DNA from 2 places in the Paenibacillus dendritiformis genome. Region 1 is predicted to be linked to the other one. Evidence: a T-box and tRNA genes for the amino acid it is inferred to sense, from the RefSeq annotation. Region 1 holds a T-box; the other holds one or more tRNA genes.

The links. The T-box of region 1 lies ahead of tyrS (tyrosine--tRNA ligase). A T-box ahead of a tRNA ligase gene usually reads a tRNA of that ligase, here a tRNA-Tyr.
Region 2: it encodes a tRNA-Tyr, which carries the amino acid that the T-box ahead of tyrS (tyrosine--tRNA ligase) is inferred to sense. The anticodon was not compared.

The regions. Positions count from the first base shown of each region.
Region 1 is NZ_AP025344.1:3,358,994-3,362,376, forward strand. It holds gene tyrS (tyrosine--tRNA ligase) at 224-1,483, opposite strand; T-box leader at 1,572-1,796, opposite strand; partial or broken gene L6439_RS29885 (helix-turn-helix domain-containing protein) at 1,936-2,418, shown strand; gene L6439_RS14855 (non-ribosomal peptide synthetase) at 2,718-3,383, opposite strand, start outside.
Region 2 is NZ_AP025344.1:1,193,231-1,196,613, forward strand. It holds rRNA gene L6439_RS05145 (23S ribosomal RNA) at 1-879, shown strand, start outside; tRNA gene L6439_RS05150 (tRNA-Asn) at 942-1,017, shown strand; tRNA gene L6439_RS05155 (tRNA-Ser) at 1,019-1,111, shown strand; tRNA gene L6439_RS05160 (tRNA-Glu) at 1,117-1,191, shown strand; tRNA gene L6439_RS05165 (tRNA-Val) at 1,272-1,347, shown strand; tRNA gene L6439_RS05170 (tRNA-Met) at 1,353-1,429, shown strand; tRNA gene L6439_RS05175 (tRNA-Asp) at 1,434-1,510, shown strand; tRNA gene L6439_RS05180 (tRNA-Phe) at 1,529-1,604, shown strand; tRNA gene L6439_RS05185 (tRNA-Thr) at 1,617-1,692, shown strand; tRNA gene L6439_RS05190 (tRNA-Tyr) at 1,697-1,782, shown strand; tRNA gene L6439_RS05195 (tRNA-Trp) at 1,788-1,861, shown strand; tRNA gene L6439_RS05200 (tRNA-His) at 1,883-1,958, shown strand; tRNA gene L6439_RS05205 (tRNA-Gln) at 1,965-2,039, shown strand; tRNA gene L6439_RS05210 (tRNA-Gly) at 2,045-2,119, shown strand; tRNA gene L6439_RS05215 (tRNA-Cys) at 2,123-2,197, shown strand; tRNA gene L6439_RS05220 (tRNA-Arg) at 2,220-2,296, shown strand; tRNA gene L6439_RS05225 (tRNA-Leu) at 2,311-2,392, shown strand; gene L6439_RS05230 (hypothetical protein) at 2,590-2,811, shown strand; gene L6439_RS05235 (flotillin lipid rafts scaffold protein FloT) at 3,315-3,383, opposite strand, start outside.

The DNA.
Region 1 (3,383 bases):
GTATCTAACAGACATTCTTCCCGTACAAATCAGATAATTATGTCAATTGTACTTTGAAATATAGACAATTGCAAGCCCGGCCCAGGGTGATGACTGCTCCGCAATGAACGGCTATCTGCCGGCCGCAGCCGCATCACTTTTCCGCAATAAAAGAAGAGGCGCAGCAGCGATTTCAGCATCGCCCGGCGCCTCTTGTTGCTTTCATCTCATTTTGTCCTTGCCTTTACACCAATTTCACCAAATGATATTTCTTCTTTCCTTTGCGGATAATGATGAAGCGTCCTTCAATCGCGTGCTCGGCGCCGACGACGAATTCCAGCTCGCTCACCCGCTCGCCGTTCAACGAAATGGCGCCATTGGCAATATCCTCGCGCGCCTGGCGCTTCGACGGCTCAATGCCTGTATCGACGAGCCACTCGACGATATTCTTGGATTCCTTGGAAGCCTCAAACGTCGGCATTTCCTTGAAGCCTTGCTCAATTTCATCCGCCGTCAATGACCGGATATCGCCGCTGAACAGCGCGGCCGTAATTCGTTTCGCCTGCGCCAGCATCTCTTCGCCGTGAACGAATCTCGTCATTTCTTCGGCCAGCGTAATTTGCGCTTCGCGCTTATGCGGCTCGGTGCGCACTTTCTCGGCCAGCGCTTCAATCGCCTCTTTATCGAGGAAGGTGAAGTATTTCAAATATTTAACGACATCGCGGTCGTCGGTGTTCGCCCAGAACTGGTAGAACTCATACGGCGTCGTCTTCTTCGGATCGAGCCAGATCGCGCCGCCGGCCGTTTTGCCGAACTTCGTGCCGTCCGCTTTCAGCATCAGCGGAATCGTCAGGCCGAACGCCTTGGCCTCAGGGCCTTCCTTTTTGCGAATCAAGTCCAGTCCGCTCGTAATATTTCCCCACTGATCGGAACCGCCGATTTGCAATTGCACGCCCTCTTCCCGGTACAGATGCAGGAAGTCCATAGATTGCAGGATCTGGTAGGAGAATTCCGTGTAGGAGATCCCGCTCTCCAGGCGGCTTGACACAATATCTTTGGCCAGCATCGTATTAATGCTGAAATTTTTCCCGTAGTCGCGCAAAAAGTCAATCACATTCAACTGATGCGTCCAGTCATAGTTGTTCACCATGCGCAGTTGATTGTCTCCGTCGGTCAGGAACAGCTTTTTCATCTGCGCGGTCAGCGCCTCCACATTCGCCTGCACCTGCTCCATCGTCTGCAGCGACCGCTCGGATTGCCGTCCGCTCGGGTCGCCGATCGTTCCGGTCGCGCCGCCGATCAGAATGACGGGCTTGTGCCCGGCCAACTGGAACCGCTTGAGCATCATGAACGGAATGAGATGCCCGATATGCATGCTGTCTCCGGTCGGGTCCACCCCGCAGTACAACGAAATCGACTGCTCCTCCACCAGCTTGCGCAGCCCTTCGGCATCCGTCTGTTGATTAATCGCCTCGCGCCATTCCAGTTCATCAATAATATTCAACATTCTCAGCTCCCTGTCCTTGTGTCTTGGTCTTATATGCCCGAATATACGCGAAAATAAAAAATCGCCCCTCATCTGCACCAGCAGATCCAGGGACGATTGAAGAACCGCGTTACCACCCAACTTGTACAATGACCGGAACAACCGGATCATCATACCGCTCTCAGCCCATTATCGTGAGCTACCCCGCTTGGCATTACCCAAGATACTCCAGAGTGTAATTCGCAAGAAACAGTATGCTGCCAGGTCCCATCAACCCCTGGCTTTCTGTGAACAGTGACTGCCTGCTACTGCGCTCTTTCAACGTATATTCCGTATAAGATTACAAGCCATTATAGTGAATTATGAACCGGTTGTCAAATATAGGAGAGCTAAATTTGTTATTCGTCTGTGATAATGTCACCCTATAACTGTTCTGAGATAATGTCACTATGGGACAGGAGATAATGACATTGACGAAAGCAGAAATGAAGAAGGTACTCGTTGTGGAGAAAATCATAGATGGGCGGATGACGAACAGGGAGGGAGCGGCAGCGCTTGGTTTATCAGAGCGCCAAGTCATTCGAATGAAGAAAAAATACCAATCCGGAGAAGGAGCCCAAGAACTTATACACAAGAATCGAGGAAAAAAGCCTTGTCACGCCCTCCCCAATGAAGTGAAGGAACGAATCGTTGAGCTGTTCACAGCCAAGTATTACGGAAGCAATTGCTGTCACTTCGCTGAAGCAACGGCGTCGCAGTAAAGCCCATCAGCCACGTGAACGCAAACCGCAAGCGGGCATGCTATGGCAGATTGACGCAACTCCTTATCCATGGTTGGAGGATCGGGCATCGTCCTTTACGCTGCATGCTGCTATTGACGATGCAACACAGGTACAGTTGTTGGTGCCGTCTTTCGTCCGAACGAATGCAGAAAAGCCTTTTCCCTTGTCATGTTTAACCTGAAGTCCATTAGCCGCAAGCGGCCTCCTCCGCTCCGCTTCGGCCCCATCGGGGTGACGGCCAGCGTTCTCCGAATATGCATAAATACGCATAAAATGAGCTTGAGAAAACAGCGTTTACCCTAAGAGAAAAAGACATGAGAAAAAGCCGAGCAAAGATCAGAAAATAATTCTAGGTCTGCTCGGCTTCAATGCGACTTTAAGTTCCCCTGAAACAAAATTAATTCCTAAAAAGGGCCTCCCACAGCTTTCTCCGAGACCAACTTCAAGCTCTTTCCCCTCTTCAAGCTCGTTCAATACACGTCTGATTCCATCTTACTATTAACGATTTCATCCACTATCCTTTTGATAATTTTTATGTTTTCTTTAACATATACAGGATGTAATAGCTCATCATGCTTCCCATATCCATTATACTCCTTGTATACTTTCCAAGTATAATCTCTCCATTTTTTCTTATACCTTGTTGTCACTGTTTCAACAACTATGTTATGAAGATTAGCTGACACTTTACCCAGGTTGGTTAGTTGATCCATATAATCTAAATATTTTCTTTTATTGTATTTTAAATCATTTTCCTTTGCTATATCATGCATTAGTTGAGTTGATATCATATGAACTTCTTTGTTCCAAGGTGTTGTATCTATCATGATAATATCCGAGACGCTCATTCCACTCTGCTCCATCGTTTTTGCTACTTCAAATGCTAAATTACCTCCTCCGGAATATCCGCATAGCACATATGGCCCCTCATTCTGTATGCTTGAGATTTCCTTTACATATTCGTATAGCATTGCTTCATAATTTTCAAAATGATCAATAAAGTCTGTAACATTTACTACACACTCTGATTCTAGCAATTTAGCCATCTCCATATAAACTAACCCAATCCCTGGAGGAGGCGGAAAACAGAATATATTAATTTTTCCATATTTATTTAATTGGATGAATGTGTTTTT
Region 2 (3,383 bases), 2.2 Mb from region 1:
ATTTTAATACCTGTGAAGATGCAGGTTACCCGCGACAAGACGGAAAGACCCCATGGAGCTTTACTGCAGCTTGATATTGGACTTTGGTACGGTCTGTACAGGATAGGTGGGAGCCTGGGAAGCCGGAGCGCCAGCTTCGGTGGAGGCGCCGTTGGGATACCACCCTGATCGTATCGGAGTTCTAACCTGGGACCGTGGAACCGGTTCGGGGACAGTGTCAGGCGGGCAGTTTGACTGGGGCGGTCGCCTCCTAAAGAGTAACGGAGGCGCCCCAAGGTTCCCTCAGAATGGTTGGAAATCATTCGAAGAGTGCAAAGGCAGAAGGGAGCTTGACTGCGAGACCTACAAGTCGAGCAGGGACGAAAGTCGGGCTTAGTGATCCGGTGGTACCGCATGGAAGGGCCATCGCTCAACGGATAAAAGCTACCCTGGGGATAACAGGCTTATCTCCCCCAAGAGTCCACATCGACGGGGAGGTTTGGCACCTCGATGTCGGCTCATCGCATCCTGGGGCTGAAGTAGGTCCCAAGGGTTGGGCTGTTCGCCCATTAAAGCGGTACGCGAGCTGGGTTCAGAACGTCGTGAGACAGTTCGGTCCCTATCTGTCGCGGGCGCAGGAAATTTGAGAGGAGCTGTCCTTAGTACGAGAGGACCGGGATGGACGTACCGCTGGTGTACCAGTTGTCTCGCCAGAGGCATAGCTGGGTAGCCAAGTACGGAAGGGATAAGCGCTGAAAGCATCTAAGCGTGAAGCCCCCCTCAAGATGAGATTTCCCACATTGGTAAGACCCCTTGAAGACGACGAGGTAGATAGGTTGGAGGTGGAAGTGCAGCAATGCATGGAGCTGACCAATACTAATCGGTCGAGGGCTTATCCTAACGAAGATGATTATGATTCTTTACTTTCGCATTCAGTTTTTAAGGTACAATACCTTATATATTCCCTGATAGCTCAGTCGGTAGAGCACTCGGCTGTTAACCGAGTTGTCACAGGTTCGAGTCCTGTTCGGGGAGCCATGGAGAGATGTCCGAGTTTGGCCGAAGGAGCACGATTGGAAATCGTGTAGGCGTCACAAGCGTCTCGAGGGTTCGAATCCCTCTCTCTCCGCCAGTTATGGCCCGTTGGTCAAGCGGTTAAGACACCGCCCTTTCACGGCGGTAACACGGGTTCGAATCCCGTACGGGTCACCAACTATGTCTTGTGACTGGTAAAAATTGAGGGTTGAAATTAACCCTAACATTCTGTTAAGATATATTAGTCGCTACAATATGGACGCTTAGCTCAGCTGGGAGAGCATCTGCCTTACAAGCAGAGGGTCGGCGGTTCGATCCCGTCAGCGTCCACCATATATCGCGGGGTGGAGCAGTTCGGTAGCTCGTCGGGCTCATAACCCGAAGGTCGCAGGTTCAAATCCTGTCCCCGCAACCAATCTGGAGCTGTGGTGTAGAGGCCTAACATGCCTGCCTGTCACGCAGGAGAACGCGGGTTCGAATCCCGTCAGCTCCGCCATTATACTTAACCTTATTAGGCTCGGTAGCTCAGTCGGTAGAGCAGAGGACTGAAAATCCTCGTGTCGGCGGTTCGATTCCGTCCCGAGCCACCATAAGAGGCTTGCGCCGGTGTAGCTCAGTTGGTAGAGCGGCTGACTTGTAATCAGTAGGTCGTGGGTTCGACTCCTATCGCCGGCACCATCGTGGAGGATTAGCGAAGTGGCCAAACGCAGCAGACTGTAAATCTGTTCCCTTACGGGTTCGGTGGTTCGAATCCATCATCCTCCACCATACATAGGGGCATAGTTTAAAGGTAGAACAGCGGTCTCCAAAACCGTTAGTGTGGGTTCAATTCCTGCTGCCCCTGCCAATCTAACAATTGCATAATGTGGCGGTCGTGGCGAAGTGGTTAACGCATCGGATTGTGGCTCCGACACTCGGGGGTTCGATTCCCCTCGATCGCCCCATACCTTTGGGGATTAGCCAAGCGGTAAGGCAACGGACTTTGACTCCGTCATGCATAGGTTCGAATCCTATATCCCCAGCCATTTACGCGGACATAGCTCAGTGGTAGAGTATCGCCTTGCCAAGGCGAGGGTCGCGGGTTCGAATCCCGTTGTCCGCTCCAGATGGCGCCATAGCCAAGTGGTAAGGCAAAGCTCTGCAAAAGCTTTATTCCCCAGTTCGAATCTGGGTGGCGCCTCCAACTTATTCTTTCTGGACATTATGTGCCCTTAGCTCAGCCGGATAGAGCGTTTGACTACGAATCAAAAGGTCAGGAGTTCGAATCTCTTAGGGCACGCCAGATCAACTTCATATGCCGGTGTGGCGGAATGGCAGACGCGCGCGACTCAAAATCGTGAGGGAAACCGTGGAGGTTCGAGTCCTCTCACCGGCACCAGTTTTAACACCAAGACACCTGAAGGGTGTTTTTTTGCTATTATAGAATTAATAAATTTATTGGGATGGAAGCAGGTCTTCCATCTGTTTTTTAGGGGTAAGATTAGCTATAGAGACGTACTTCTTGAAACGAATCTTTTAAGATCGTTGGAACCTGGGGGCATCGTTTCCTCTTGGGGCTTGACCGAGTGGAGGGAAATGCTGCTATTTTACAGCAATTTCGGCGCAATGGGTCTGCATTACGGGGAAATGCTGCACATCTACATCATTCTAGGCCCTTTTTGTCAAAGTCGAGGGGAAACGGGTGAAATTGCTGCCGTTGTGCAGGATTCTCTTTCGGGTAAAGTTGTCCCTCTCGAATTGCTGTATTTGCGCAGGATTTTGATATCGCTCGGCTGGAAGCGCGGCATGCGGAGCTGAAAGGGAAGCTGGCGGCTGTGAAAATAACTTCTGGAGGCTCTTCCCCGGGCGATGTCAATTCCTCGTTAAATCGTGGAGTTTTGCGGATTTGCCTACCGAATCGGCCCGTCTGGAACAATCGTGCAGGATATTCGCTTACCGGATAGACGTTTCCAGGGACGTTCTGCAGTTTGCAGGCCGTTGTACGAAAAATCCGTTGGCCTTTGTTATTTATGCCTAAAAACATGGCAGACTGTAGTGCAGGCGTCAAGGTCACACGGTTCTCACCAGCCCGCTTCCGCCTGTGAGGAGATACATGCTCTGACAGTCTCTCTCCGTCTGCCTGCAAGCGAGGAAGGACGGTTGGCCCAGCGCTGACGGCGCAGAAACGATGACCAGCCGCTGGGCTGTGGAGGCCGACGGAGGACAATCTATATAGAACAAGAAGCCTTGCCCTAACAATTTCGGCAAGGCTTCTTTATTATGCTGTATAGGTTAGATGTTCTCTTAGTACAATAACCGGTTTATTCTGCCTTCGGAGTCTCGTCGCCCCCGATTACTGCTGGAGCTTCCGGTGAAACTGGAGAACGCTT